DNA from 3 places in the Streptomyces sp. NPDC090032 genome. Region 3 is predicted to be linked to each of the others. Evidence: riboswitches for the same ligand, from Rfam matches in the RefSeq annotation. Region 3 holds a riboswitch; each other region holds the start of a gene.
What was found. Region 3 has a riboswitch for thiamine pyrophosphate ahead of ACIPWY_RS06895 (purine-cytosine permease family protein). Riboswitches for the same ligand answer to the same signal wherever they lie in the genome.

Region 1: linked by a shared signal. The riboswitch ahead of ACIPWY_RS24050 (thiamine ABC transporter substrate binding subunit) and the one ahead of ACIPWY_RS06895 (purine-cytosine permease family protein) in region 3 are both predicted to bind thiamine pyrophosphate.
Region 2: linked by a shared signal. The riboswitch ahead of thiO (glycine oxidase ThiO) and the one ahead of ACIPWY_RS06895 (purine-cytosine permease family protein) in region 3 are both predicted to bind thiamine pyrophosphate.

The regions. Positions count from the first base shown of each region.
Region 1 is NZ_JBIVFF010000009.1:272,374-282,201, reverse strand. Features, by position in the region: gene ACIPWY_RS24055 (iron ABC transporter permease) at 1-1,499, opposite strand, end outside; gene ACIPWY_RS24050 (thiamine ABC transporter substrate binding subunit) at 1,571-2,656, opposite strand; TPP riboswitch at 2,736-2,841, opposite strand; gene rlmN (23S rRNA (adenine(2503)-C(2))-methyltransferase RlmN) at 2,866-3,972, opposite strand; gene ACIPWY_RS24040 (PP2C family protein-serine/threonine phosphatase) at 4,104-5,219, opposite strand; gene ACIPWY_RS24035 (phosphatidate cytidylyltransferase) at 5,419-6,690, opposite strand; gene frr (ribosome recycling factor) at 6,698-7,255, opposite strand; gene pyrH (UMP kinase) at 7,381-8,151, opposite strand; gene tsf (translation elongation factor Ts) at 8,362-9,198, opposite strand; gene rpsB (30S ribosomal protein S2) at 9,292-9,828, opposite strand, start outside.
Region 2 is NZ_JBIVFF010000003.1:475,776-485,603, forward strand. Features, by position in the region: gene ACIPWY_RS09200 ((2Fe-2S)-binding protein) at 105-359, shown strand; gene bfr (bacterioferritin) at 397-876, opposite strand; gene ACIPWY_RS09210 (sulfite oxidase-like oxidoreductase) at 1,041-1,673, shown strand; gene ACIPWY_RS09215 (DUF4396 domain-containing protein) at 1,754-2,323, opposite strand; gene ACIPWY_RS09220 (deoxyribonuclease IV) at 2,428-3,303, opposite strand; gene pknB (Stk1 family PASTA domain-containing Ser/Thr kinase) at 3,339-5,276, opposite strand; gene ACIPWY_RS09230 (thiazole synthase) at 5,371-6,165, opposite strand; gene thiS (sulfur carrier protein ThiS) at 6,170-6,370, opposite strand; gene thiO (glycine oxidase ThiO) at 6,367-7,551, opposite strand; TPP riboswitch at 7,549-7,662, opposite strand; gene ACIPWY_RS09245 (hypothetical protein) at 7,715-8,059, shown strand; gene ACIPWY_RS09250 (NAD(P)/FAD-dependent oxidoreductase) at 8,248-9,411, shown strand; gene ACIPWY_RS09255 (Rv2175c family DNA-binding protein) at 9,487-9,828, shown strand, end outside.
Region 3 is NZ_JBIVFF010000002.1:689,653-699,480, forward strand. Features, by position in the region: gene nhaA (Na+/H+ antiporter NhaA) at 1-974, shown strand, start outside; gene ACIPWY_RS06875 (ADP-ribosylglycohydrolase family protein) at 968-2,131, opposite strand; gene ACIPWY_RS06880 (serine/threonine-protein kinase) at 2,211-3,314, opposite strand; gene ACIPWY_RS06885 (NAD-binding protein) at 3,535-5,493, opposite strand; gene thiD (bifunctional hydroxymethylpyrimidine kinase/phosphomethylpyrimidine kinase) at 5,581-6,423, opposite strand; gene ACIPWY_RS06895 (purine-cytosine permease family protein) at 6,420-7,859, opposite strand; TPP riboswitch at 7,852-7,946, opposite strand; gene ACIPWY_RS06900 (nucleotidyltransferase domain-containing protein) at 7,996-8,487, opposite strand; gene ACIPWY_RS06905 (TetR/AcrR family transcriptional regulator) at 8,552-9,769, opposite strand.

The DNA.
Region 1 (9,828 bases), on a different contig from region 3:
CGGCCGAGGAGCCGCGCCACGGCGACCGGCAGAGTGGGGTGGTCGGGACGGGCGATGAACACGGTCGCCCCGAACTCGCCGAGCGACACGGCGAACGCGAACCCGGCCGCGATCAGCAGCGCCCTGCGCACCATCGGCAGATCCACCTCACGCCAGGCCCGCAGCGGCGAGGCGCCGAGGACGGCGGCGGCCTCGCGCAGCCGCCCGTCCACCGCGCGCAGGACCGGCAGCATGGTGCGGACGACGAAGGGCACCCCGACGAGGGCTTGGGCCAGCGGCACCAGGATCCAGCTGCCGCGCAGGTCGAGGGGCGGCTTGTCCAGGGTGATCAGGAATCCGAAGCCGACGGTGACGGCCGAGACGCCGAGCGGCAGCATGAGGAGCGCGTCGAAGCCCCGTACGAGACGGCCCGCCTTCCTCGTCAGGGCGGCGGCGGCCAGTCCACCGATCGCGACCGCGATGGCGGTCGCGGCCAGCGCGTACGTGAGCGAGTTCCCGATCGCCTCGATCGGCGGCACCAGGAACACGCCGCTGTCGGACGAGGTCAGCGCCTTGTAGTAGGCGAGTCCGAAGCCGTCGGGCCCGCCCGCGCCCCGGAAGGACCGCTGGATCAGCACGCCGAGCGGCAGCAGGATCAGCACCGCGACCGTGGCAACCACCCCGGCGAGCAGCGCCCACTGGCCCACGCCGCGCGGGCGCCGGGCGGTGTGCGCCGCGTCGACCAGGCGCAGCGCGCTCTCCCGCCGGCGCACGCTCCAGGCGTGCACGGCGAGGATGATCCCCACAGCGGCGAACTGCACGATCGTGAGGACGGCCGCCGTGGAGAGGTCGAAGATCTGCGCGGTCTGCCGGTAGATCTCCACTTCGAGGGTGGAGAAGGTCGGCCCGCCGAGGATCTGGACCACGCCGAACGAGGTGAACGTGAAGAGGAAGACCATCAGCGCGGCGGCCGCGACGGCGGGGCCGAGCGCGGGCAGCGTCACCTGCCGCCAGGCCGTCCAGCGGGAGGCGCCCAGCATCCGGGCGGCCTCCTCCTGCCGGGGGTCGAGCTGCGACCACAGTCCGCCGACCGTGCGGACGACGACGGCGTAGTTGAAGAAGACATGGGCGAGCAGGATGGCCCACACCGTGGTGTCGAGGCGTACGCCCCACAGGCTGTCGAGCAGCCCGCCGCGGCCGACCAGTGCCAGGAACGCCGTGCCGACGACGACGGTCGGCAGCACGAACGGCACGGTGACGGCGGCCCTCAGGACCTGCTTGCCCCGGAACTCGAAGCGCGCGAAGACGTACGCGCCGGGGAGCGCGATCAGCAGCGTGAGCACCGTCGACGCGAGCGCCTGCCAGGTCGTGAACCACAGGACGTGCCGGATGTCGGACTGCCCCAGCACGTCGGCGATCCGCCCGAACTGCCAGTGCCCGCCCGCCTTCAGGCCGCGGGAGACGATGGCCGCGACCGGATAGGCGAAGAAGATCGCGAAGAACGCGACGGGCACGGCCATCAGGCCGAGCCGCGCCGCGCTCCCGCTGCCCCGGGAACCCCGGGAGCCTCGGGAGGACCGCTTCCGAGGCTCTACTTCAGTACGAGTGAGGTCCACGACTTGACCCAGGCGTCACGGTTGTCGGCGATCTTCTTCGGGGCCATGGTCTTCGGGTGGTCGACCACGACGTCGTACTTCGCGTAGTCGGCCGGCAGGGCCGCGTCCTTCGTCACCGGGTCCACGAACATGTTCAGCGGCATGTCCTGCTGGAACTCCTTCGCGATCAGGAAGTCGAGCAGCGCCTTGCCGCCCTTCTCGTTCTTCGCGTGGCTCAGCAGGCCGGCGAACTCGGTCTGGCGGAAGCAGGTGCCGGCCGCGACCCCGGTCGGGGCCGTCTTCGGCTGCGGGTCCGAGTAGATCGCCTCGGCCGGCGGCGACGACGCGTACGACACGACGAGCGGCCGGTCGCCGCCCGCCTTCCTGCCACCGGCGGAGCCCGAGAACTCCTCGTTGTAGGCCTGCTCCCAGCTGTCGACGACCTTCACGCCGTTGGCCTTGAGCTTCTTCCAGTAGCCCTGCCAGCCTCCGTCGCCGTACTGCGCGGCACTGCCGAGCAGGAAGCCGAGACCGGGCGACGACGTCGACACGTTCTCCGTGACCAGGAGGTTCTTGTACGCGGGCTCGGCCAGGTCGTCGAACGAGGCGGGCGGCGTCAGCTTGTGGTCGGCGAAGTACTTCTTGTCGTAGTTGACGCAGATGTCGCCGGTGTCGATGGGAGTGACCCGGCGCTTGTCCTTGTCCAGCTGGTACTCGGGACGGACGCGGTCCAGGCCCTTGGCCTCGTACGGCTGGAAGAGTCCGTTGTCGAGGGCGCGCGACAGGAGCGTGTTGTCGACGCCGAAGAGGACGTCGCCCTGCGGGTTGTCCTTGGACAGGACGGCCTTGTTGACGGCCTCTCCCGCGTCACCGTCCTTCAGGACCGTGACCTTGTAGCCGGATCGCTTCTCGAAGTCCTTGAGCACGCTCTTGGAGACGGCCCACGAGTCATGGCTGACGAGGGTGACCGTGTGGGAGTCCGCCGAGTCCTCGCCGGAGCCGGAGCCCCCGCACGCGGAGAGCGTGACGAGTCCGAGACCGGCCGCCACGGCGACGGCCGTGGCCTTGATGGTGGTGCTCACTTAAGTTCCCTCCTGGGTGACCAGGAAGAGACGCGGCCCCGCCCGGGATCGCGGACGATTCCCGGGCAGGGCGCAACAGCTTGAGTGGCGACCGAACTTCCTACCCAGAATGACCTGGGCAAGGTTCAGAGGGTCTGCGGCCGATGCCGCACTCTCAGCGCTGTGGCGCTCCCCTGTCGGAATATGAAGATGTACGTACGCCAGTCAGGTTACCGCTCGGTGGCGGCGAGCTGACCGCACGCCCCGTCGATCTCCTGGCCACGGGTGTCGCGGACGGTGACCGGGACGCCGTGGGCCGCGATGGCCTCGACGAAGGCCTTCTCGTCCTCGGGGCGCGAGGCCGTCCACTTCGAGCCCGGCGTCGGGTTCAGCGGGATCAGGTTGACGTGGACGCGCTTGCCCTTGAGCAGGCGGCCGAGCCGGTCACCACGCCACGCCTGGTCGTTGATGTCGCGGATGAGCGCGTACTCGATGGAGATGCGGCGGCCCGACTTCTCGGAGTACTCCCACGCCGCGTCGAGGACCTCACGGACCTTCCAGCGCGTGTTGACCGGGACGAGGGTGTCACGCAGCTCGTCGTCGGGGGCGTGCAGCGAGACGGCGAGGCGGCACTTGAGGCCCTCGTCGGCGAGCCGGTGCATGGCGGGGACCAGACCGACGGTCGAGACGGTGATACCGCGCTGCGAGAGGCCGACGCCGTCCGGCTCGGGGTCGGTGAGCGCGCGGATGGCGCCGACGACCCGCTTGTAGTTGGCCAGGGGCTCGCCCATGCCCATGAAGACGATGTTGCTCAGACGGGCCGGGCCGCCCGGGATCTCGCCGTCGCGCAGCGCGCGCATGCCGTCGACGATCTGGTGCACGATCTCGCCCGTCGACAGGTTCCGGTCGAGGCCGGCCTGTCCTGTGGCGCAGAACGGGCAGTTCATTCCGCAGCCCGCCTGCGAGCTGATGCACATGGTGACCCGGTCCGGGTAGCGCATCAGGACGGACTCGACGAGCGTGCCGTCGAAGAGCCGCCACAGGGTCTTACGGGTGGTGTCCTGGTCGGTCGACAGATGCCGGACGACCGTCATCAGCTCCGGAAGCAGCGCCTCCTGCAGCTTGCCGCGCGAGCCGGCGGGGATGTCGGTCCACTCCGCGGGGTCGTGCGCGAACCGCGAGAAGTAGTGCTGCGACAGCTGCTTGGCGCGGAACGGCTTCTCACCGATCGCGGCAACGGCCTCCTTCCGCTCGGCGGGCGAGAGGTCGGCGAGGTGCCGCGGCGGCTTCTTGGCTCCGCGCGGGGCGACGAAAGTGAGTTCTCCGGGCTTAGGCATAACCCTTCCAGTGTCGCAGATCGAATCATGTGACCTGGAACTCAGGAGAGGGAGGGTTCGTCATGGTCATCAACGGTCGTCATCGTGTGCGTGCCACCGCAGTTTGCGGGGTGCGAGAGGTTGCCGGGTGATCAGGCACGGGGCGTGACGGTGCGCCCTATGGCGATCATGGCCGCGTCGTCGTTCAGGTGTCCGCCGACGTGGTGCAGCAGGTCGCGCCGGAAGCGGCCGAGGAAGGCGTCGGGGTCGTTCTCGGTCCAGCCTGTGATGCGCTCGGCGAGCGGGTAGAACGTGCCGGTGGCGTCGCGGGCCTCGGTGACGCCGTCGGTGTACAGCAGCAGCAGGTCTCCCGCCTCGAACGGGAAGCTGTCGACGTGGTAGCGCGGATGCGCCAGTTCACCCAGGCCCAGCGGAGGTGCGGGATAAAGGGCGTCGATCGTCGTCGGTCGGCCGTTGCACAGGACGACCGGTGGCGGGTGCCCGCAGGCGATCATCTGGACCCGGCCGTCCCCGTCGGGGATGTCCAGGATGTTGGCGGTGATGAACGTTTCGCCGAAACAGCTCGCCTCGCCCGGCTCCATCAGGTCCCAGCACACGCTGCGGTCGAGGTAGGCCACCAGCTCGCCCAGGCTCGCCTGGCGGTGGGCGGCGACGCGGAACGCTCCGAGCAGCAAGGCGGCGTCGTTGACCGCGGTCATCCCCTTGCCCCGCACGTCACCGACGATCAGCCGGGTGCCGGAGGTCGTGCGCGCCGCCGCGTACAGATCCCCACCGATCTGGGCCTCGGCCTCTGCTGCGAGGTAGAGGGAAGCCACGCGCAGCGACCCGATCTCCTTGGGCAGCGGCGGGAGGACCACACGCTGAGCGGCCTCGGACACGTACCGCACTTGCGCCAGCACCTTTGCGCGACGCTCCCGCAGTACACAGAAGATCACCAGACTCGTGCCGACCAGCAGCAGGGCGATGATCTGAGCCTGGTGGTTGGACGAGAGCAGCTCGTCAGGGTCGCGCGCCAATCCGATGATCGTCTGCGCGATCACCGCCAGCGCGGCGACCAGGCCCACCGTCCGGGGCCCGCCGAACAACGGCGTGATCGCCGGGGCCGCGACGAGCAGTGGACCCAGATGAATGTTGGGCGGAGCAAGAACGTCGATCACGGACACCGCGACAATCCACCCGATCGGGATGGCGAGCAACGACCGACCCGCTCGCACCGGCCGTCGAAGTCCTTCGCGGCGCTGCGGCATGACTCCTGTCTACACCGCCCCTGCCCGTCGCGCACCGGCGGAGCCGGGCCGTGGAACCGACCGCTCCGCCACGCGGACCGGCCCAGGCAGGCATAACCCGTCCATCCGAGGTCGCAGCCATACGACAACGGGCCCGCCGCCCTGTGGACAACGAGCCCGTCACCTGCATTCACACAGGTCAGCCGAGCGTGCGGACCGGTCAGCCGGCCCCGACGAAGATCACCAGAAGCAGCCAGACCACCGGCGCCGTAGGCAGCAGCGAGTCCAGGCGGTCCATGATCCCGCCGTGCCCGGGGAGGAGCGTGCCCATGTCCTTGATCCCCAGGTCGCGCTTGATCATCGACTCGCCGAGGTCGCCGAGCGTGGCGCTGGCCGCGACGGCGAGCCCGAGCAGCAGGCCCTGCCACCAGACCCCGTCCTCGATCAGGAACTGCATACACAGCGCGCCGGCGGCCATCGCGAACGTCACCGCGCCGACCAGGCCCTCCCGGGTCTTGCCGGGGCTGATGCGCGGGGCGAGCTTGTGCTTGCCGAAGCGCCAGCCGATCGCGTACGCGCCGGTGTCGCTGACGACCGTCAGCAGCAGGAACGTCAGGACGCGCTGCGGCCCGTCGTCCGCGGCGAGCATGAGTGCCACGAACGTCGCGAGGAACGGGACGTAGAACGCGGCGAAGACCCCGGCCGTGACATCCCTGAGGTAGCCCTCGGGGGGTTCCGTCATGCGCCAGACCAGGACCGCGAGCGCGGTGAGCGCCATCGCGACCCAGGCGCCCTCGGTGCCACGGACGTATCCGGCGACGACCATCGCCGCGCCGCCGACCGCGAGCGGGACGAGCGGCGCCTTGATGCCCTTGCGCTCTTCCAGCCGCGAGGTGAGTTCCCAGAGTCCGACGACGACGGCCACCGCTACCACGCCGATGAACACGGCCTTGACGATGAAGAGCGACGCGACGATCACCGCGCCGAGCCCCACCCCGACTCCTATGGCTGCCCCGAGGTCACGGCCCGCGCTCTTCTTCGGCGGTGCGGGGGCGGGCTGTGCGGCGCTTGGCATGGGCTCCTGCCGGCTCTCGTGCTGCGCCTCGTGCGGCGTCACATACGGCGTCTGGTGCTGCGTCTGACGGTGCGTCTGATGCTGGGTTTCGTGCTGGGTCCCGCGCGGCGGCTCGTGCTGAGTGCTCTCGCGCGGCTGCTCATCATGCGTCCCGCGAGAGGGCTCGTCCCGGCTCCCGCTCGGCGACTCGTCGCGGAACAGGGGACCGCTCGGCCGAGCAGCCCCCCGATCGTCGTCCTGGTCACGACCACCGGCGGGTACGTCGGGCATTTCGGGCACGATGGGCATGGGCCGAGTCTCCTCAACCGCATGCTGTTCGTACGCGGGACCCGCCGGGGAAGCCCCCTGGGAAGGCCCCTGGACGGGCGGCCCCCAGTACCCGGCTCCGGTCGGCGCTCCCCAGGAAGAGTCGTTCACGGATTCCTCAGACCTCGAGCAGCTCGGCTTCCTTGTGCTTGAGCAGCTCGTCCACCTGAGCGACGTACTTCGCGGTGGTGTCGTCGAGCTCCTTCTCGGCGCGGCGGCCCTCGTCCTCGCCGACCTCGCCGTCCTTCACGAGCTTGTCGATCGTCTCCTTGGCCTTGCGGCGGATGGAGCGGATCGAGATCTTGGAGTCCTCGGCCTTGGTCTTGGCGACCTTGATGTACTCCTTGCGGCGGTCCTGGGTCAGCTCCGGGAACGTCACACGGATGATGTTGCCGTCGTTGCTCGGGTTGACGCCGAGGTCGGAGTCGCGGATCGCCTGCTCGATGTTGCGCAGGGCGCTCTTGTCGAACGGGGTCACCACGGCCATCCGCGGCTCGGGCACCGAGAACGAGGCCAGCTGGTTGATCGGGGTCAGCGCGCCGTAGTAGTCCGCCACGATCTTGTTGAACATCGCCGGGTGCGCACGGCCGGTGCGGATCGCGGCGAAGTCCTCCTTGGCGACCACGACGGCCTTCTCCATCTTCTCCTCGGCCTCGAGGAGGGTCTCTTCGATCACCACTTGCTCCTGCGTGTCTTGAGTGAGGCCCGGCATGCGCCCAGGGCGGCCGGCTGCGTCGTGAGTCTTTCCTGCACGGTGTCCGACCGGCAGGACATTGTCCATCCCCTGGCGGGGGGGGCGTGTCAGGCCCGCGTTCCGTGGTCGCCCACGAGCGTGCCGATCTTCTCACCCTTGACCGCCCGCGCGATATTGCCCTCGGCGAGCAGTTCGAAGACGAGGATGGGCAGCTTGTTGTCGCGGCACAGCGTGATCGCGGTCATGTCGGCGACCTTGAGGTCGCGGGTGATGACCTCGCCGTAGCTGAGCGCGTCGAACTTCACGGCCTCGGGGTTGGTCTTCGGGTCGGAGTCGTAGACCCCGTCCACCCCGTTCTTGCCCATGAGCAGCGCCTCGGCGTCGATCTCCAGGGCACGCTGGGCGGCGGTCGTGTCGGTGGAGAAGTACGGCATGCCCATACCGGCGCCGAAGATGACGACGCGGCCCTTCTCCAGGTGGCGCACGGCGCGCAGCGGGATGTAGGGCTCGGCGACCTGCCCCATGGTGATGGCGGTCTGCACGCGGCTGTCGATGCCCTCCTTCTCCAGGAAGTCCTGGAGCGCGAGGCAGTTCATGACCGTGCCGAGCATGCCCATGTAGTCGGAGCGGGCCCGGTCCATGCCGCGCTGCTGGAGCTCGGCGCCACGGAAGAAGTTGCCGCCGCCGATGACGACGGCGACCTGCGCGCCGTCGCGCACGACGGCCGCGATCTCACGGGCGATCTTGTGCACCACGTCGGGGTCGACGCCCAGACCCCCGCCACCGGCGAACGCCTCGCCGGACAGCTTCAGCAAAAAGCGCCCCGCGCCTTTGCCGTCGTCGCTCTTGTCGCCTTTGTCGGCCTTGGTGGTGGTCATGGTGATCTCGCCTCTTTACTTGGCACACATACAAAGAAGGCCATTGCCGGTGGGGTGTTGTTCGCATCCCATACTCGGCAATGGCCTCCTCGTCACATCTGCGGTCGCCCGACGCGGACGCGCTCGTGGCGGCGTACGCGGGAGACTGCTGTCGACCCTACTGGGATCTCGTCGACCCTGGCGGTGTCTTCCGGCGGTCGCGGAACGGACTCAGATGCCGACCTTGATGCGCGAGAAGCGCTTCAGGGTGACACCGGCCTCGTCCAGGACCTTCTGCACGGACTTCTTGTTGTCCAGCGCGTACGGCTGGCCGAGGAGGGTGGCCTCCTTGAAGAAGCCGTTGACGCGACCCTCGACGATCTTCGGGAGCGCGGCCTCGGGCTTGCCCTCGGCGCGCGTGGTCTCCTCGGCGACGCGACGCTCGGACTCGACGACCTCGGCCGGGACGTCCTCACGGGAGAGGTACTTCGGCGCGAAGGCGGCGATGTGCTGCGCGATGCCCTTGGCGAGGTCGGCGTCGGCCTTGTCCAGCTCGACCAGAACACCGATCTGCGGGGGCAGGTCGGGCATGGTGCGGTGCATGTACGCGGTGACGTACGCGCCGGAGAACTGCGCGAAGCGGTCGAGGACGATCTTCTCGCCGAGGTTGGCGTTGGCCTCGTCGACGTACGCCTGGACGGTCTTGCCGGGCTCGATCTCGGACGCGAGGAGCGCCGCGATGTCGACCGGGTTCGTCTTGGCGGCGTGGGCGGCGAGGGAGTTCGCGACGGCCTGGAACTTCTCACCCTTGGCGACGAAGTCCGTCTCGCACTTCAGCTCGAGGATGACACCGGAGGTGTTGTCGTCGGCGATGAGGGAGACGACAGCGCCGTTCTCGGCGGAGCGGCCCTCGCGCTTGGCGACGCCCTTCTGGCCCTTGATGCGCAGGGCCTCGACGGCCTTGTCGACGCTGCCGTCGGCCTCGTCGAGCGCCTTCTTGCAGTCCATCATGCCGGCGCCCGTGAGCTCGCGGAGCTTCTTGACGTCAGCGGCGGTGTAGTTCGCCATGATCCTGAAATTCTCTCTCGAAGTCTGAAAGATCTACGGGTGAACGGCGGGGGCCGACTCGGCCCCCGCCGTCAACTACCGAACCGGTGAGGTTCAGGCCTGCTCGGCGTCCGCGGCCGGAGCCTCGGTGACAACCTCGGTGACGACCTCGGCCTCGGCGTCGGCGACCTTCTCCGTCTCGGCGGAGGTCTGGACCTCAGCCTCGTCGGCCGGCTTCTCGTCGGCCTTCTTCTCACCCTCGAGCAGGTCGCGCTCCCACTCGGCGAGCGGCTCGCCCGCGGCCTTCTCGCCCGGCTTCTGGTCGCCAGTGGCGGCACCGGAGCGGGCGATGAGGCCCTCGGCGACGGCGTCGGCGATCACGCGGGTGAGCAGGGTGACGGAGCGGATCGCGTCGTCGTTGCCCGGGATCTTGTAGTCGACCTCGTCGGGGTCGCAGTTGGTGTCGAGGATGGCGACGACCGGGATGTTGAGCTTCCGGGCCTCACCGACCGCGATGTGCTCCTTCTTGGTGTCCACGATCCAGACGGCGCTGGGCACCTTGGACATCTCGCGGATACCGCCGAGGGTCTTCTCCAGCTTGGCCTTCTCGCGGGAGAGGACGAGCAGCTCCTTCTTGGTGAGGCCGGACGC
Region 2 (9,828 bases), on a different contig from region 3:
CCGCGCCCCACGGCGCTTTTGTGCTCCGCGCCCGGCGGGTAAGGTTAGGTTAGCCTCACCGTTCATTAGGGCGGGAGCAACGAGCCGGTCCTGATCTCTGGGAGGTGAACCGCGTGTACGTCTGCAACTGCTTCGGTGTGACCGAGGACCAGGTCAAGAAGCACGCGGACGGCGGTGCGTGCACCCCCCGCCAGATAGCGTCGGCCTGCAAGGCCGGCACCGACTGCGGCTCCTGCGTACGCCGCATTCAGGCGCTGCTCGGCCGTGAAGCGTGCCCTCGCCGCGAGCTGGTCGAGAAGGGGAGGCCCGCTTTGACGGGTGAGCCGAGCGCCCGAGTGGAGCTCCCGGAAGCCGCCTGAGGTTCCGGCCGGGGTTCCGCCTGAACGTTTGCGGCCGCTAGCTGTCCGGCTGCTCGATCTGCTGGGCCAGGTACAGCGCCTCACCGAGACTCTCGATCAGCTCCAGCTGGGTGTCGAGGTAGTCGATGTGGTGCTCCTCGTCCTCCAGGATGTCCTCGAAGATCCGCGCCGACGTCACATCGCCCTTGGCCCGCATGACGTCGATGCCGCGCTTGAGGCGGTCGATCGCCTCGACCTCGACCTGCCGGTCGGCCTGGAACATCTCCGTGACGGTCTGCCCGACCCGTACGTGGAAGAGCCGCTGGTAGTTCGGCAGGGCATCGAGGAAGAGAATCCGTTCCGTCAGCCGGTCCGCGTGCTTCATCTCGTCGATGGACTCTGCACGGGTGTACTTCGCGAGCTTGGTCCAGCCGTTGTTGTCCTGGATCCGGTAGTGGAGCCAGTACTGGTTGATGGCCGTCAACTCGCCCGTGAGCTGCTCGTTGAGGAATTCGATGACCTCGGGGTCGCCCTGCATCGCAGAGGCTCCTTCCACGTGGTGGACTCGGCAGATTTCGCGCATCCTCGCACCGGCACCGAAAACCGTCCAGTAAGTGCACGCTTAGTAGGAGTTGCCCGTTTCAACGGCGGCCGGACTCTCGCTGGTCACGTCCACTGCCCGGGGTCTGTCAGGATGGAGGCATGGGTCAGCCGGTGGGTCGCGAGTCTGGGGGAGCAGTGCAGTCGGAGCTTCCACCGGGACAGCGTCTCCAGCGGGGCTGGCCTGTCACGCACTACGGCCCGGTGCCCAAGTTCCGCCCCGAACGCTGGGAGTTCAGGGTCTTCGGCGCCACCGCGGACGGGGACAAGCACTGCTGGACCCATGAGGAGTTCTCCGCCCTGCCGTACGGCACGGTCGTGGCCGATCTGCACTGCGTCACGAAATTCAGCATGCTCGGCGCGGAGTGGGGCGGGGTGCCCGCCGCGACGATCCTCGAACTGGCGCCGCCCGCGCCCGCCGTCACCCATGTGATGGTCTGGGCCGAGTACGGCTTCAGCGCGAATCTCCGGCTCGAGGACTTCGCCGCCGACCGCACGATCTTCGCCACCCACAAGGACGGGGAACTCCTCACCGCCGAACACGGCTTCCCGCTCCGTCTCGTCGTGCCCCACCTGTACGCCTGGAAGGGCCCCAAGTGGGTCCGCGGCATCGAGTACATGACGGCCGACCGCCGCGGCTTCTGGGAGGAGCGCGGCTATCACAACGTCGGCGACCCGTGGCGGGAGCAGCGCTACTCGTACCAGGAAGGGCCCGAGGACGGCCCCGAGCTCTGATCCCTGGCGCTTCTCGTGCGGTCCTTCAGAGGCCGTGCTTCTCCTGCTTCTCGCACTTCTCGTGCTTCTCGTGTGGTTTGTCAGTGGTGGTACTGGTGGACCACCGCGTGGCCCTTGCCGCGGCCGATCATCCACTTGTTGACCGGCGTGGTCACCACGAAGGCGATCGCCAGTGAGGTCGCGAGCGCACCCCAGAACAGGACGTCCGACAGGTGCGCGTCCATCGCGCTCGGCCACAGCGCGATCACGCCGTTGTCGATCAGCTCCATGACGGCGATGGACAGGGTGTCCGCGGCGAGCGCGACCCGGAACGCGGTCCTGAAGTCGACGCCGGCCTTCAGGACGCCGCGCAGCGTGAGCGAGTAGCCGAAGAAGAACGCCAGGACGATCGCCAGGATCATCGTCGGCATGTTCCCCCAGCCGAACGCCGTGCCGATCACCATGCCGAGGACCTCGCCGATGGCGCATCCCGTGAGGCAGTGCAGGGTCGCCTGTGCGGCCACGGACCAGCTGACCTTGCCGAGGGCGCTGTGACCGCTGTGACCGCTGTGACCGCCGTGATCGGCGTGATCGGCGTGATTGGCGGGGGTGTGCTCGGGCTGCTCGTGCCGGCCGTGGTGTGCGTGTCCGGCGTGCGTCTCGTGGTTCATGAGTTCCCCCAACGTCGGAGAGCGGTTCCTGTCGCCGACAAGAACCGTATACCCCCCAGGGGTATTCCTCAAGAGATCTCCGAAGCAGTCTCCGACGCCATCCGCTAGCCCTTCCGCAGCTCCTTCAGGCGGGCCACGTCCGCCGCGTGCCCCTCCTTGCCGCCGGGCGTCTCGATGATCAGCGGGACGTTCTCGGTCGCCGGGTGGGCCATCAGCGCGCGGAACGGCTCCGCGCCGATGTGGCCGGAACCGATGTTCTCGTGGCGGTCCTTGTGCGCGCCGACGACGTCCTTGGAGTCGTTGGCGTGGATCAGCTTGAGGCGGCCCTCGCCCACGGTGTCCACGAGCAGGTCCAGCGTCTGCCGCATGCCGTCGGGGCCGGTCAGGTCGTGGCCCGCCGCATAGATGTGGCACGTGTCCAGGCAGATGCCCAGCTTCGGGTGGGCGTCGAGCACGTCGAAGTACGGCCCGAAGTCCCAGGTCCGCGAGCACAGCGAAGAGCCCTGGCCCGCGGTCGACTCGAGCAGGAGGTACGGGTCGTCGTCATGGGTCAGCTCGTCGAGGAGCGGCAGCATGTGCTCCCGCACCTGCGCGAGCGCCACGTCGCGCGCACGGCCGCCGGTCGCCGAACCCGTGTGCACGACGACGCCGAGCGCGCCGATCTCCCGGCCCCGGCGCAGCGAGTGCCGCAGGGACTCCACCGACTTCTCCACGGTCGCCTCGGTGTGCGAGCCGAAATTGATCAGATAGGGCGCGTGGACGTAAGCCGGAATCCGCTCGGCGGCGCACGCCGCGCGGAACTCCTCGTCCTGCTTCGGACTGCCGGGAGGCGTCGCCCAGCCGCGCGGGTTGGCGACGAAGACCTGGACGGTCTCGGCGCCCAGCTCGCGCGCGTACGAAAGCCCTACGGAGGCCAGGCCGCCGGCGACGGGGACATGCCCGCCGACCGGGTTACGGGATGCGGTGTCGGTGCTGCTCACGCGGTCAAGGGTGGCACGGCCGCGTGAACGTCCCGTCAGCGGATCTCGATGGTGATCGTCGACCCCTTGGGGGCCTCGTCACCGCCCTCCACGGACTGCTTCTTCACGGTGTCGCCGAGCCAGCCGAGCAGACCGCGGTCCTCGTCGACCTCGAAGCCCTTGTCCTTGAGCTTCTGCGTGGCGTCGTCGACGCTCATCCCCACGACGTCGGGGACCTTGACCATGACCGGACCCTTGGAGATCGTCAGCGTGACCGTGTCACCCTCGCCGAGCCGGGCGCCCTCGCGGGGGGACTGCTTGGCGACGCTGCCCTTGTCCGAATCGGAGTGGACCTGCTCCGTGGAGATCTCGGCCTTCAGGCCCGCGTCCTGGAGGTCGGCGATGGCGTCCTCCTCGGACTCGCCCGTCACGTCAGGGACGTCCACCGGGGCGCCCCTGCTGAGCGTGAGCGCGACGGCCGAGCCGGCCTTGCGGGTGGTGCCGGACCCCGGGTCCGTGGCGATCACCGACCCCTTGGGGACGTCCTCGTCGAAGTCCTTGGTGACCATGCCGGGCTCCAGGCCCGCGTCCTTCAGCCGGCGCTCGGCCCTGGCGAGGGGCGTGCCCTCGAGATCGGGGACCTTCACGGTCTGCGGGCCCAGGGACAGCGTCAGATCCACCGCCCCGTTGTCCCGGATGCGGGAGCCCGCCTTGGGATCGCTGGAGATGACGGTGCCGCGCTTCACGGTGTCGCTGTACGCGCGCTTGACGTGCCCGAGGTCGAGGCCCGCGTCGCCGAGCTGCGCCTTCGCCTGAGTCTGCGTCTTGGCGAGCAGTGGCGGGACCTTCGTGAACTGGCCGGAGTTGATGTACCAGACGCCCGCGCCGAGGCCGAGGGCGAGCAGCAGGGCCGCGACGGCCGCGAGCACGCCGCGGCGGGGACGACGCCTGCGGGAAGGTGCGGGCGGCGGGGGCGGCGTCTCGAAGCGGCTCGTGCGGTGGAGCTCGGCCTGCGGGTCCTGGTCGTCGGCGGGCAGCGGGAGCTGTACGCCCCGGGTCCGCAGCGCCCGCGGGATCACGCTCGTACGGTCGTCGGAGATGTCACGGTCCTCGGGGCGCGCGGCCGGCGGCAGGGCATCGAGCTGCGCGTCGGTGAGGGCGGCCCTGGCCCGCCTGACCTCGGCGAGCAGCGCCACCGCGTCGTACGGCCTGAGGTCGGGCGTGCGCGCGGTCGCCGACGCGACGAGTGTGTCCAGCTCCACGGGCAGGCCCGGCACGGACGCGGACGGAGGCGGCACGTCCTCGTTCAGGTGCTGGTAGAGGACCTGGGCGGGGGAGTCGCCCGAGTGCGGCTTGGAGCCCGTGAGCATCTCGTAGAGCACCACCCCGCACGCGTACACGTCGACGCGGGGGTCGGTGGTGCCCGACTCGATCTGCTCGGGGGCGAGGTAGGAGACGGTGCCGAGGACGGCGCCCGTGGTGTTCGTGACGGTGTCCACGGCCCGTACGAGGCCGAAGTCCGCCACCTTCACGCGGCCGTCGTCGCCTATCAGGACGTTCTCCGGCTTCATGTCGCGGTGCACGAAGCCCGCGCGGTGCGCGGCGCCGAGTGCGGCGAGGACCGGCTCCAGGATGTCGAGCGCGGCGCGCGGCCGCAGTGCTCCGCGGTCCCGCAGGACGTCCCGCAGGGTGCAGCCCGCGACGTACTCCATCGCCAGATAGACGTACTGCCCGTCCGCGCCCTGGTCGAAGACCCCGACCACATTCGGGTGGGAGAGCCGGGCGACGGACTTGGCCTCGCGGATGAAGCGCTCGACGAACGAGACGTCGGCGGCGAGGGCCGGGTGCATCACTTTGAGCGCGAGCACACGGTCGAGGCGGGTGTCCACGGCCCTGTAGACCGTGGCCATCCCGCCGACCGCGATGCGTGCGTCGACGCGGTACCGGCCGTCGAGCACCTGCCCGACGAGAGGGTCCTGAAGGGTCGTGTCCACGCAGGTGAGTGTACGAGCCGCCGCCGACACCCGGCTCCGCAGTCGTCCACGGACGGCCGTACTGCAGCAGAGCTGTAACCGGGCCGTAAGGCCCTCAGAACGCGGGCCGCTCCGGGTCGAGCCTGGCCATGCCGGACACGGGCGAGGAGGCCTCCGCGAAGTGCCTGCGGGGGATCCGGCCCGCCCGGAACGCCAGCCGCCCGGCCTCGACCGCGTGCCGCATGCCCTCCGCCATCAGGGTGGGCTCCTGCGCACGGGTCACCGCCGAGGCGAGCATCACACCGGCGCAGCCCAGCTCCATCGCGAGCGCCGCGTCCGACGCGGTTCCGGCGCCCGCGTCCAGGATCACCGGCACGCGCGCGTGCTCGGTGATCAGCTGGAAGTTGTGCGGGTTGCGGATACCGAGCCCGGAGCCGATGGGGGAGCCGAGCGGCATGACCGCGGCGCAGCCCACGTCCTCCAGCTTCCGCGCGAGCACCGGGTCGTCGTTCGTGTACGGAAGCACGGTGAAGCCGTCGTCGACGAGGATCTCGGCGGCGTCCAGGAGCTCGATCGGGTCGGGCAGCAGGGTGCGCTCGTCCGCGATGACCTCCAGCTTGACCAGGTCGGTGCCGAGCGCCTCACGCGCGAGGCGGGCGGTCAGGACGGCCTCACCTGCGGTGAAACAGCCCGCAGTGTTGGGCAGTACCTGGATCCCCAGCTTCTCCAGGACGGAGAGCACGGAGCCCTGCACGCTCGCGTCCACGCGCCGCATCGCGACGGTCGTCAGCTCGGTGCCGGACGCGACGAGGGAGCGTTCCAGGACGTCGAGGCTGGGCGCCCCGCCCGTGCCCATGATCAGGCGGGACGAGAAGGACGTGCCGCCGATGACCAAGGAGTCGTCAGCCATGGGTTCAGCCTCCCTGGACCGCGGTGAGGACCTCGACGCGGTCCCCGTCCGTGAGTGCGGTGCCGGCCCACTGCGCGCGCGGGACGACGGTTTCGTTGAGTGCTGCGGCGACGCCGGACGGCGCCGTGGTCAGGGCCGCGACGAGGGCGTCGAGCGTGGTGCCCGAAGCGACCTGGCGGCCCTCGCCGTTGACAGAGACGTTCATACGGACTGCTCCACAGAGACGGGTGCGGGGACGGCGCCGAAGCGCCGCGGGGTGAAGGGGCGGGCCACTTCGGGGAGTTCGCCGGTGGCGAGCACGTGGGCCATGGAGTCGCCGGTGACCGGCGTGAGCAGCACGCCGTTGCGGTAGTGGCCGGTGGCGAGCAGCAGGCCCGGCAGGGTGGTCGGGCCGAGGATCGGGGCGTTGTCCGGGGAGCAGGGGCGCAGGCCCGCGATGGTCTCCGTGAGCGGCAGTTCCGTGATGCCGGGCACCAGCTCGTGGGCGTCGCGCAGCAGCTCGTAGACGCCGCCCGCGGTGACCGTCGTGTCCCAGCCGAGTTCCTCGCTGGTGGCCCCGACGACCAGCTCGCCGTCGACCCGGGGTACCAGGTAGAGGTTGCCGCCGCGCACGACGGCGCGCACGGTGCGGCTCAGGAACGGCGCGTACACCTTCGGCACGGTCAGGCGCAGCACCTGCCCCTTCACCGGGCGCACCGGCGGCAGTACGTCGTCCGGGACCCCGGCGAGGCGGCCGCTGAGGCTGCCGCCGGCGAGGACGACCTGGTCCGCGTCGAGCCCGGTGCCGTCGGCGAGGACCACGCCGCGAGCGCGCTCTCGTACGACTGTCAGCCGCTCGGCCCACTGCCGGTGGAACTGCACCCCGGCCCGCTCGCAGGCCGCGACAAGGGCCTTCGCGAGGCGCCTCGGGTCGATCTGGTGGTCACCGTCGACGCGCAGGCCGCCCCGCACGGACGGGGCCAGCATCGGTTCGAGGCGCCGGCACTCGCGGCCCGACAGCCACTCCGACTCCAGGCCCGACGCGCGCTGGAGGGCGTGCAGTTCCCGAAGGTGCGCGCGGTCGTCCGCGTCGAGCGCGACGGCCAGGGTGCCGCACGCGCGGTAGCCGAGGTCGAGCCCGGTGGCCTCGGAGAGCTCGGCGGCGAACGCCGGATAGCGGCGCGCGGACTCCACGTTGAGCCCCAGGAGGGTCTGTTCGGCCTCTCCGTAGTGCAGTTCGGTGACGGCGGCGAGCATCCCGGCCGCCACCTGTGCGGCCCCGCCGCCCGGTTCGGGGTCCACGACCGCGGTGCGCAGCCCGCGCTGCGCGGCCCGCCACGCGGTGACGAGACCGATGATCCCGCCGCCCACGACCAGGACGTCGGAGCCTTCTGAAGTACGAGACATGGGCGTCCAGCCCCTCCCTTCGCCGGCATGACCCGGATCAGGTTCGTACGGTCGGAGGCCGTCCCAGCCTCCCTCTCAGCCCGGTACGTCCGGGCTCCCGCGAGTGCTTTACGGTGGCCACCCTAAACCGTTGCCCCGACCCCCAGTAAGGGAGCCCGCCCGCATGGCCCGCTCGCTCGACGGACTCGTCCTCGCCCCGGTCGCCGACCAGGCTCCAGGTCAGGTGGGTACGCGGACGCGGTTCACGTACCACGAGGAGGACGGCCGGATCTGGGCCGAGTACGCGGGCGGGGACGTCGTGCGCGGCCACCTCGTGGGCACGCGTGAAGGGGACCGGATCGACTTCAGGTACGTACAGCTGAAGACGGACGCGACGACCTCCTCCGGGCACTGCGTCTCGCTCGTCGTCGACCTTCCCGACGGGCGGGTGCGGCTGGACGAGACGTGGGAGTGGGAGTCGCAGACGGGCAGCGGGACGAGCGTCGTCGAAGAGGTCCCGGGCGCCTGACGGCGGGAGCGGGGGAGGGCCTGAGCGGTCAAACCGGCGCCCGGTGTGGAAGACGTCACGGACGCGGTGTGACGGGCCCGATGACTGACTGAACGTCAGGTGCATATGGTGATCCGGTGAGCGAGCAGAACCAGAACCAGGCCCCGGTGCCCCAGGCAGGGCGGCACGTCGTCATCGTCGGCGCCGGGATGGCGGGGGTCCAGACCGCCGTGGCCCTGCGCGAACAGGGCTTCACCGGCGCCGTCACGCTGATCGGCGCGGAACCCCACCAGCCGTACGACCGGCCTCCGCTGTCCAAGGCCGTCCTGCTCGGCAAGGCCGAGGGGTCCGCGTTCGACGTGGACTTCGAAGCCCTCGACATCACGCTCGAACTGGGCCGCGAGGTCACCGGCGTACGCCCCGCCGAGCACACCCTCGACACCGCCACGGGCCCCGCCCCCTACGACGTCCTGGTCCTCGCGACCGGCGCCGAACCCATCAGGCTGCCCGGCACGGAGGACATCCCCGGCGTCCATCTGCTGCGCACGCTCGACGACGCCGAGCGCCTCCGTCCCGTCCTCGCCGCACAGCGCGACATCGTCGTCGTGGGCGCGGGCTGGATCGGCGCCGAGTTCGCCACCGCGGCCCGCGAGGCCGGCTGCGCGGTCACCGTCGTCGAGGCGGCCGAGCGGCCGCTCGCCGGGGCGCTGCCCGAGGAGGTCGCCGCCCCCATGGCCGCCTGGTACGCGGACGCCGGCGCGGAACTGCGCACCCACGCGCGCGTGGAGCACGTCGAGCCCGGAGCCGTCCTCCTCGACGACGGCACCCGGGTGCCCGCCGGCGCCGTCGTCGTCGGCATCGGGGCCCGCCCCGCCACCGGCTGGCTCACCGGCTCCGGCATCACGCTCGGCGCCCACCGCGAGGTAGTGGCGGACAACCACCTGCGCACCTCCGAGCCCGATGTGTACGCCGTCGGCGACTGCTCGTCCTTCCCGTCGGGCAGGTACGGCGAGCGCCTGATGGTCCACCACTGGGACAACGCGCTCCAGGGCCCCCGCACGGTCGCCGCCAACATCATCGGCGAGGCCCCGGCGACGTACGACCCGGTGCCGTACTTCTGGTCGGAGCAGTTCGGCCGCTTCGTGCAGTACGCCGGGCACCACGCGGCCGCCGACACCACCGTGTGGCGCGGCGACCCGCAGGGCGCGTCCTGGAGCGTGTGCTGGCTGCGCGAGAACCGGCTCGTCAGCGTTCTCGCCGTGGGCCGCCCGCGCGACCTGGCACAGGGGCGCAAGCTCATCGAGTCGGGCGCCTCGCTGGACCCGCAGGTCATCAGCGACCCGACCCGCCCGCTGAAGGCCGCTGCCGCCTGACCGCCCCGCCGGGGCGACCGGGGCTTTTACGCGGCCGCGTTTCCCACTGTCAGTCCGGGATGGCAGGCTTGTCCTGTGACCGAGATTGACGCAAAGATCGATGCTCTCGTCCCCGAGTGGCTCACCCTCCCCGACATCGCCGAGCAGTTCGGCGTGGAGGTGACGCGCGTGCGGCAGCTGGTGAAGGAAGGCCAGGTGATCGCCGTACGCCGCGGTGAGAACAGGGCGCTGCACGTGCCCGCCGCCTTCATCGACGGCGACAAGGTCGTCAAGGGCCTCACCGGGACCCTGACCCTGCTGAGGGACGACGGCTACAACGACGAAGAGATGCTCGAGTGGCTCTTCACCCCCGACCCGACCCTGCCGGGCACCCCCGCGCAGGCGCTGAGCGAGAATCGCGGCACGGAGGTGAAGCGC
Region 3 (9,828 bases):
TCGTGCCGGTGTTCGCCCTCGCCAACGCGGGCATCGAGATCAGCGGCGGTGAACTGGCCCGCGCGTTCACCTCGCCGATCACCCTGGGCATCCTCATCGGCTACGTCCTGGGCAAGCCGCTCGGCATCGTCGGCGCCTCCTGGCTGACGACCCGGCTCAGCCGCGGCCGGCTGCGCCCGCCCGTCGGCTGGGGCGCCACCGCGGCCGGAGGCGCCATCGCGGGCGTCGGGTTCACGGTGGCCCTGCTGATCGCCACCCTCGCCTTCGACGGCGACCAGCTGGCCGAGGCGAAGATCGGCATCCTCAGCGCGGTGACCGGCGCGTTCCTGATGACCTGGCTGGTCTCCTGGATCATCGCGATCCTGCCCCGCCCCGCCCGGATGAGGGCCCTCCTCGGAACGGCCGAGGGAGTCATCGACCTGGCCGTGCCGGTCGACCCGGACCGCGACCATGTGCGCGGACCACTCGACGCGCCCGTGACGGTCGTCGAGTACGGCGACTTCGAGTGCCCCTACTGCGGACAGGCCGAACCCGTCGTGCGCGAACTGCTCGCCGGCTTCGGGGACATCCGCTACGTGTGGCGGCACCTGCCCCTCAACGACGTGCACCCGCAGGCCCAGCTCGCCGCGGAGGCGGCCGAAGCGGCGGGGGAGCAGGGGGCGTACTGGGAGATGCACGATCTGCTGTTCACCCACCAGGACGCCCTGCGGGCCGTCGACCTCCTGAAGTACGCGGGGGAACTCGGCCTGGACACCGACCGGTTCCACAAGGACCTGCGGGCGCACGCCGGCGTCGGGCGGGTCGCCGAGGACGTCGAGTCGGCCGACCTCAGCCAGGTCTCGGGAACACCCACGTTCTTCGTCAACGGACAGCGCCACCACGGGGCGTACGACATCGAAGGGCTGTCGGCCTCGGTGCGCGCGGCCAAGGAGCGGGCGGTGCTGGCCGGCAGACGCCGGCCTCGGCGTCAGTAGTTCCAGGGACGCTTCTCGCCGGGCCGGATCTCGGCCGCGATGTCGTCGCCGAGCCGTGCGACGGCTGTGCGCCCCTCGATCTCCGTCAGCCAGTGGTGCGGGAGGTGCACGTCGCCGTGCAGCGCGCCGAGGATGTTGCCGCACAGGGAGCCCGTGGAGTCGCTGTCACCCGAGTGGTTGACCGAGAGCAGGAACGCGGCCTCGATCGGTGTGCGCGGCGGCTTCGGGTTGCACACAGTGCCCTCCTTGCCGACGTAGAAGGTCTGCGGACGGGTGCGGGCCATCGCCGCGTACACCCCGATGGCGAGGGCCTCCTCCGCGACCCATCCGGCGCCGAGCGTCTCGACCCTCTCGGGGGTCGCCTCGCCCTCCTCCTCGGCGAGCGCGACGGCCCGGCTCAGCGCGGCCGTGGTCTCCTCGTGGCCCGGGTAACCACCGAGAAGACGTAGGGTGCGCAGCACCGCGCCCTCCAGCGACTCGCCGTCCACGAGGTGGCTGACGAGGGCGGCGAACGCACCGGCGGCGAGATAGCCGGTGGGGTGGCCGTGTGTGATCTGGGCGCACTGGGCGGCGAGTTCGAAGGAGCGGCCGGCGCCGAGGCCCGTCAGTCCGAAGGGCGCGGAGCGCATGACGGCGCCGCAGCCCTTGGAGTTGGGGTTCACCGGCCCCGGCTCGCCGGTGGGCGTCCCGTAGGGGTCGGGGGTGAATCCCGCTTCGACGCCGCTCAGGCAGGCGTTGCCGGGCGCCCGGCGCGCGTACAGCCAGGGCTCGTGCCGCAGCCACCCGATGCGGTGGCGCAGGTCCTCTTCGGGCAGCGGCCCGGGATGGTTCTGCGTCTCCAGCCACCGCAGGTACGCGTCGTGCACGATGGCCGCCTCCGCGCCGCCGATGCCCCGGTCCCGGCTGCGGCAGTACCCCCGCAGATGCCCCTCGGCGGTGAACAGGGTCATCTGGGTGTCGTCGCTGACCCGGCCCCTCACGCCGTCGGCGTCGGGCACCAGGCCGGTGACTCCGGCAGCGCCGTGCGTGGCACGGATCGTGTCGAGGGAGAGGAACTCCACGGGATACCCGAGCGCGTCACCGAGCGCGCCGCCGAGGAGACATCCGCGTACGCGGCTGCGGTGGACGGCGAGGTCGGCCCAGGATCGGCTGTGCACGGTGAACTCCATGGTCGTCGGTCAGAAGGCGGCGCACCCCATGATCGCCGCAGCGCGTCCCGGGAGAACGGGCGGTCCGTCAGTGCGCGGAGGGGGACGGGGCGCTCGTCGGCGGGGTCGCGGCGCTGTCGTCGGGGGCGAACCACGCCATGCCGATCAGGAGGGACGCGACGAAGAGAGCGGCCGCGGCGATGGTCCCGATGACTCTCGGTCTGCGTCTCGCCGCGTCCATGACGCCGCCGCTCCGGGGGCGCCCCGCCCCGCGGTGCGCCGCCCGGCCGGACGACGGCAGCTGGTAGGTCGTGGACGTGGTCCGGATCTCCGGGGCGGCGCGCAGGTGCGGAGCGGGCGTCGCGGCAGGGGCCACCGGCACCGGCTCCGGGAGAGGTTCGGGGCGGCCCTGCCAGGCACCCGAGCGGAACCAGTCCGCGACCTCCTGGGCCGTCGGCCGGTCCTCCGGCTGCTTGGCCAGCAGGCCGAGCAGATAGTTCTCGAACGACGGAGGCAGCTGGATACCGAGCCGGCCCGGGGCCACCGGAGCCGCGTCCACGTGCTGGTAGAGCAGCCCTGTCGCGGTGTCGGCCTGGAACGGCGGGTTCCCGGTGAGGAGTTGATAGAGCACGCAGCCGAGCGAGTACACGTCGGACGCCGGGCCCGCGTTCTTGCCGAGGGCACGCTCGGGCGCCAGATACAGGCCGGTGCCGACGATCTGCCCGGTGGTGGTGAGCCCGGCGGCGGGATCGTCGAGGAAGCGGGCGATGCCGAAGTCACCCAGCTTGACCGTGCCGTCGGGGGTGCGCAGCAGATTGCCCGGCTTGATGTCCCGGTGCACCACGCCCTGGCGGTGGGCCGCCGCGAGACCGCCGGCCGCGCCGGCCGCGATGTCCGCCACCCGCTCCGGCGTCAGCCGCGCGCCACCCGCGGTCTCGTGGGCCAGGCTGCCGCCCTCGACGAGTTCCATGACGAGATAGAAACGGTGCTCCCAGGAACCGAAGTCGTAGACACCCACCACGTGCGGATGGCTGAGCGACGCCGAGGTCTGCGCCTCCATACGGAACCTGGCCGCCGCCGACGGATCCGAGTCCTGGGCGATGAGCAGCTTCACGGCCACGGGACGGCCGAGCATCTCGTCGGTCGCCTGCCACACCTCACCCATGCCGCCGCGGCCTATCGTCTTGTGCAACCGGTACCGATCCGCCAGCAACACCTTGCGCACCACCCTTGGAAGACTGCCCCGTCAATTTGGTTGCCACGGAACGTACTTCGCCCCGCGCGAGTGCGAGGACGAGCGGGAGGGGTGTGGCGGGAACAAGGATAAGGCGCGCGGAGAGCCGATGATCACACTTGGCCGGACGGCACGCTCGGAAGGCGCGAGGCGGTGATCACACCGAGCCGGACACCTCCTAGGAGTCCGCGGCGCGGGTGCGGGCCAGGGGGCCGTGCCGCAGGAGTTCCGCCAGGCCCTGGCGGGTGGCGGCCACCACCACGCGGTCCTCGGAACTCAGCACGTACCCGGGGTGAAGGTCCCAGACGAGGCCGGTGGGGCGGTCGGGGTCGTCGTCGGCGGGGGACGCGGCCAGATCGGGGCGGCGCTCGCCGGGCGCCGTGGCGTCGAGCGCGATCACCCGCCAGGAACCGGCCCGGAACGAGTCGGCGACGGTCCGGCCGTCGAGCCGCGGATGCCCCGCGACATCGAGGGCGGCGAAGAGCAGGACACTGCGCTCGACGGGGATGGCGCCGAGGATCTGGCGGCCCATCATGGCGCCGGCGAAGGCGGGCGCGGCGAGAGTGGAGACGCTTCGGCTGCGGGTCAGAGCCAGGGGGTGCGCCGAGCGGAGCGTGCGGTAGACGGCCGTCGCGAACGCGTCGTCGAACAGGCGCAGCGCCACCCGCAGGTCGGGCTTGACCGACCGCGCGTGCAGCGCGGCCTCGAGGTTGGTGATGTCGCTGCTGGTGAGGGCGAGCAGGGCGTGGGCCCGGTGCACCTTGGCGGCTTCCAGGACACCTTCCTGCGTGACATCGCCGATGACGGTGGGTACCCGCAGGCGGCGGGCGAGGGCGACGCCGCGCGCCTCGGGGTCCTCCTCCACACAGACGACGGGGATGCCGAGTTCACGCAGGCGGGACAGGACCCGGGTGCCGATCTTGCCGAGGCCGAGGAGCACGACGTGGCCGGACAGACCGCGGGGCGGCCGGCGCAGCGCCGACGCCGTACGGAAGGTGCCGAGGGCTTCGAGGACGGCCGCGAGGAGCACGGGCAGGAGGAGCAGTCCGGCGAGCCCCGTGAGGAGTTGGAGGAGCTGGCGGGCGAGCGGCTCCCCGATCGCGGGGTCGTCGATGGCGAACAGGTCGAGGAGAGTGAGGTATCCGGCGTGCAGCGGATGGTCGCCGGTGGTCGCCCAGGAGGCGACGGCCAGGCCGAGGACGCTCGAGACGAGACCGGCGAGGGACCAGCGCAGCCGGCGCGAGAACAGCGAGCCGAGAGGCATACGGCGGCTGGTCGCACGGCCGTTGGGCGCGGCGACGGCGGGGGAGACGGCTTCCAGGACCACGGTGCCGCGCCCGGTGGCCGCGGCGACCGTGCGTTCGTCGGGCAGCAGCAGCGGCCCTTCCGCGCCGCCCATGTCCGAACCCTCGGCGCCCGCCGGGTCGTTCGCGGTCGCGGACAGCAGAGCGAGGGTGCACAGGCCAGGGTCGGCGACCTCGCCCCGGCCCGGCGGGGTGCGGTCCACGGCGCGCAGCAGGAGCCCGTCGGCCTGGACGACCTTGCTGGTACCGGCGACGGCGGTGGCCGCGAGTGCGGGAGCGGCGGTGTCGGCGTCGGACAGGACCGTCGTGGTGGTGTCCAGCGCCTCGGGGTCGACGCCGGGTGCGGAGAGCGCGGCGGCCTGGTCGAGGAGGTGTTCCAGGTGCTGGCCGAGCTTGCGGTTGTAGAGCCGGATGACCAGGCGCAGCTGGGGGTTGAGACGGCGGGCGGCCAGGGCGGCCCGGATGTTCGTCTCGTCATCGCCGTGTACGAGGGCCAGCGCGGCGGCGTCGGCGACGCCCGCCTCGGCCAGCGCCTGCTCGTCCAGTTCGGGTGCCTCCAGGACGCGCGGCGTCGGGACGCTGTCGTCGGCCACGGCGGACACCGTACGGTTCACGACCGCTTGCATCCGCGAGAGCAGGGCTGCCGCGCGCGCCCGTCCGGCCGGCCCTGATCCCTGTCTCGTGACGCGGACCGAGGGCACGACGACGGTGACCCGCTCGCCGTAGACGGCGCGCAGTTCGGCGGCGAGCCGCTCGGCGAGCGCGTCACCACCGCACACGATCATGTGGCCGGACGGTGGGGCCTGTTGAGGCTGGCGGGGCAGGGTGGTCATGGCAACAGTCAAGTGGACGGCAGGGTGTGAGCGCACGTCGGGCCCTGAATGTGTGCAGGTGGGCGTGTTGCGTCCACCCTGTGGGCCCTAGTCCCGTCGCCCGGCGTCGGACCGGTCGCCCGGCAGGCGCCACCCGTGGTCGACCGGGCCGATGCCCGACCCCAGCGCGAACCCGGCGGCGATCGCCCCCGTGACGTACTCCTTCGCCCGGCGGACCGACTCCGGCACGGGCAGGCCGTGGGCGAGACCCACGGCGACGGCCGACGCCAGGGTGCAACCCGTGCCGTGCGTATGCCGGTTGTCGTGGCGGGGAGCGCGCAGCCAGTGCTCCTGCGTGCCGTCGGTGAGCAGGTCAACGGCCGCCCCCGGCAGATGGCCGCCCTTGACCAGCACCCAGCGCGGTCCGAACGACAGCAGCCGCGCCGCGGCCCGGCGCATGCCGTCGTCGTCCGTGACGGTGAGACCGGTCAGCTGCGCCACCTCGTCCAGGTTCGGCGTGGCCACCGTCGCGACCGGCAGCAGCTTCGTGCGTACCGCGTCCAGTGCGTCCTCGGCGAGCAGCGCATCGCCGTGCTTGGACACGCTCACCGGGTCCACGACCACCGGGGCGTCCGTACCGGCGAGCAGTTCGGCCACCGCCTCCACCAGCACCGGCGACGAGAGCATCCCGGTCTTGACCGCCTGGACGCCGATGTCGTCCACGACGCTGCGGTACTGCGTGCGCACCGCGTCGACGGGGAGTTCCCACGCGCCCTGGACCCCGAGGGAGTTCTGCGCGGTGACGGCCGTCACGACGCTCATGCCGTGGGCGCCGAGCGCCAGCATCGTCTTGAGGTCGGCCTGGATCCCGGCGCCGCCGCCCGAGTCCGAACCGGCGACGGTCAGGACGCGGGGCGGCGCGACGCGTCCGCTGCTCACGGGCACGGTCATGTGCGGGCCTCCTCGTAGGGTGCGGTGGGGGCGACGGCGGTCGGGCAGCGCAGTCTCAGGGGCGCGTACACGACGAGCGCGGCGACGAAGGCCACGTAGTAAGCGAGGTCGGCGCCGTGCAGGGCCTTCGCGACCGGGCCCACGTACAGGCCGCTGTCCATGAACGGGACCGCCGCGGCGAAGGCGGCGACGAAAGCGAGGAGTCCGGGCCACCAGGGCTGCGGCCGGGCGGACTCGGTGGCCAGGTCGACCGGCGCGCCGCCCCGGGCCCTGGCACGGGCGAACCAGTCGACGGCCACGACCGCGACGAAGCCGGGGATCCAGTAGCCGACGAACAGCAGCACGTTCTGGAAGCGGGCCGCGGTGTCGGCGGCGTGCATCCACAGCACCAGTGGGAAGCCGAGCACCGCGGCGAGCGCCGCCGCGAGCGGCCGCGGGATCCGGACGCCGATGGTCTGCAGGGCCAGCGAGCCGCTGTAGTCGTTCATGGCGTTGCTGCACAGGGCCGCCAGCGCCACGGCGAGCAGCCCGAAGGAACCGAGAACGCCGCCGCCGAGCAGCTCGTCGACACCGCGCGCGGTCTGGTCGGTGAAGACGGAGGCGCCCCACAGCCCCAGCGCCTGGACGGCGACGAAGGAGACGGTGACGCCGAGGAGTGTGAACCAGAACATGCGCTTACGGGAGGTGGCCGCCGGAAGGTAGCGGCTGAAGTCGCTTGCGTACGGGGCCCAGGACAGGGACAGGCTGAGCGCGATCGTGCTGGTCAGGACGAACGCGCCGGCCTGGTCGGCGCCGTGCGCGGCCCCGTTGGTGACCGGATGGACACCGTCGAGAAGCTTGACGGCGAGGACCGCGAAGGCGGCGGCCAGGACGAAGGTCATCAGCTTCTGCAGCCGGTGGACGGCCTCGTAGCCGAGCACGCCGAGCGCGCCCTGCGCCAGCATCATCACGAGCACGCCGACCCAGAACGGCCAGCCGCACAGCCGGGCGAGCGCGTCGCCGCCGAACAGGCCGATCAGCGCGTCCCAGGCGACCGACGACAGCCACTGCAGGACGCCGGGCACCGCGACGGCCCGGCCGAACGCGAGCCGCGCCAGCGGGAGCTGCCCCGCGCCGGTCGCGCTGCCCCACGTACCGAGATACGCGGTGGGCACGGCGCCGACGAGGGTGCCGAGGACGACGGCGGCCAGCGCGGTGGCGAAGTCCAGGCCGAGTGCGATACCGACGGTGCCGGTGAAGACGCCGGTCATGGTCAGGTTCGGGGCGAACCACACGGTGAACAGGCGCCCGGCGCCGCCGTAGCGGTGGGTCTCGGGGACCGGCGCGATTCCGCGCGCCTCGACCCGCAGGTCACCGGGCGCCGCGGGCATCCGCCCGTCGAAGACGGAGCGTGGTCCGGTGGTCCCGGTGCTGCTCGGGGCATGGGGCAACGACATTGGCTGACATCCCTCCGCCAGTGCTAACTGGTTCAGGTTCGACGGGTGTGATCTCAGCCCTCGTTCGGGGCACCCCGTGTCCGGTACGTCGGCAAGAGTAGCTTCCCTGTCGCGGGAGGCAAGCTGGGGGCGTGGCTCAGAAGTGCGTGGCGATGCCGAACGCGGCCCGGAGAAGCGCCATGTCGTGAAGGTCCTGTTCGCGTGGTTCGTACCCTTGGTGGAAATCGGCCTGCCGCTGGGCCGACAGGCACGGCACGGTGACTCCGCCGATGGTGCCGGTCACGAAGCGCGATGCCGGGTAGGCGAAGGGACTTCGCGGATCGGGGGAGGCCTGGACGGCGGACCCGTCCGCGGCGAAGGTCAGCGGATGCAGATCGAGGTCGCGGCCGTCGGGCGCCGAAAGCACGAACCGCACCGGACGCCAGTCGAGGCTCTCGGTGAACCCTCGACGCGCGAGCGCCGCGACCACGACGGACTCCTGCTCCTGTCGGTGCATCAGATCCAGGTCGCCGTGCTCGCGCGTCTGCTCGCCGACGAGCGCGTCGATGCCCCAGCCCCCGCCGATCCACACGTGCGTACCCGCGCGGCGCAGCACGGCCAGGATGTCCAACACGCTGTCGACGTCCATCAGTTGACCTCCGAAGGCGGCGGCATCGGCCGGTGCGCAGGGGTGGTGTCGGCCGGCCATGGGCCTACGCGGGCGGATTCTCGCTCAGGAGCAGTGCCGTGCCGAGTTCGGCGAGGCGCTCGGCGAGGTCCGTGCGGTCGCCCGCGGAGCCCGTCCGGGCCGCGTTGTCGACCACCGTCAGCACCGCGGTGACGACGATCCTGGCCTCGGCGGTGTCGAGTCCGGGGCGCACCTCGTCGAGCAGGCGCACCCACAGCGCCAGGTACTCCCGCTGGTTCTGCCGGGCCGCCTTGCGCTCCTTCTCGGGGAGCTGGTCCAGCTCGCCGATCAGCAGACCGATCAAGTGGCTTTGACTCAGGGCGAATTCGATGTACGAGCGCAGCAGTCGGTCGAGGGTCTGGCGCGGGGTGCCGGGCTTGGCGAGTGCCTGTGCCGTGCCCGCGCGCCGCTGTTCGCCGCCGCGCAGCACGGCGGCCACGAGCAGGTCGGTCTTGGTGGGGAAGTGCTTGTAGATGCTGGGGCCGGTCGCTCCGGCGGCCTCGCCGATGTCGTCGGTGCTGACGGACTGGAAGCCCCGCTCGTCGAAGAGGCGGATCGCCTCGACGAGGATCTCCTCGCGGCGGGAGACCGCGAGGCCCGCGTATCCGCCCGGCGCAGTTCCCGCTTCGGCACCGGTACTCGTCCCGAGGGGGCAGTGCGCGGCGGCGTGGGCGAGCCGGTGGAGGAGTTCTTCGAAACGGCGGCGGGGCAGCGACGTGCGGTGCCAGGAGATGGAGCCGAACACCGACAGGACGGACCACGCGAGGAGTTGCCGGTCGGACGCGTCGAGGTCCGGGCGCTCGTCGCCGATCAGGCCGGCGATCCGGTCGGCGACGTCCTTGAGGGCGCGGCGCTGTTCCTTGCGGCGGTCCTCCGGCAGGTGCCTGGCCTCGCGCTGCCACAGGACGGCTGAGCCGCGCCGGTCCATGGTCTCGCTCGCGCTCGTGCGGAGATAGGTGTCCAGGTCCGGGGCCGCGGCGAGGGACACCGAGATCGCGTTGACCGTGGCGTCCACGACGTGGAGCAGCAGGTCGGGCTTGCCGCGGAAGTGCCGGTAGAGGGCCGGGGCGGTGATGCCGACCTCGGCCGCGACATCGGCCACCGAGACGTTGTGGTAGCCGCGCTCGCGGAAGAGACCGGACGCGGCGGCGATGATCCGGGCCTTGCGGTCCGGGGGTCTGCGCGCGGTCGTCCGTCCCGACGCTTGCGTCTGCATCCCGGTTCGCCCCTCGCCGTCGTCCATTTCGGCAAAGGTACAACATCCGGGCAACGCTGTGATCAACATGTGGAACGGCCGGGTGG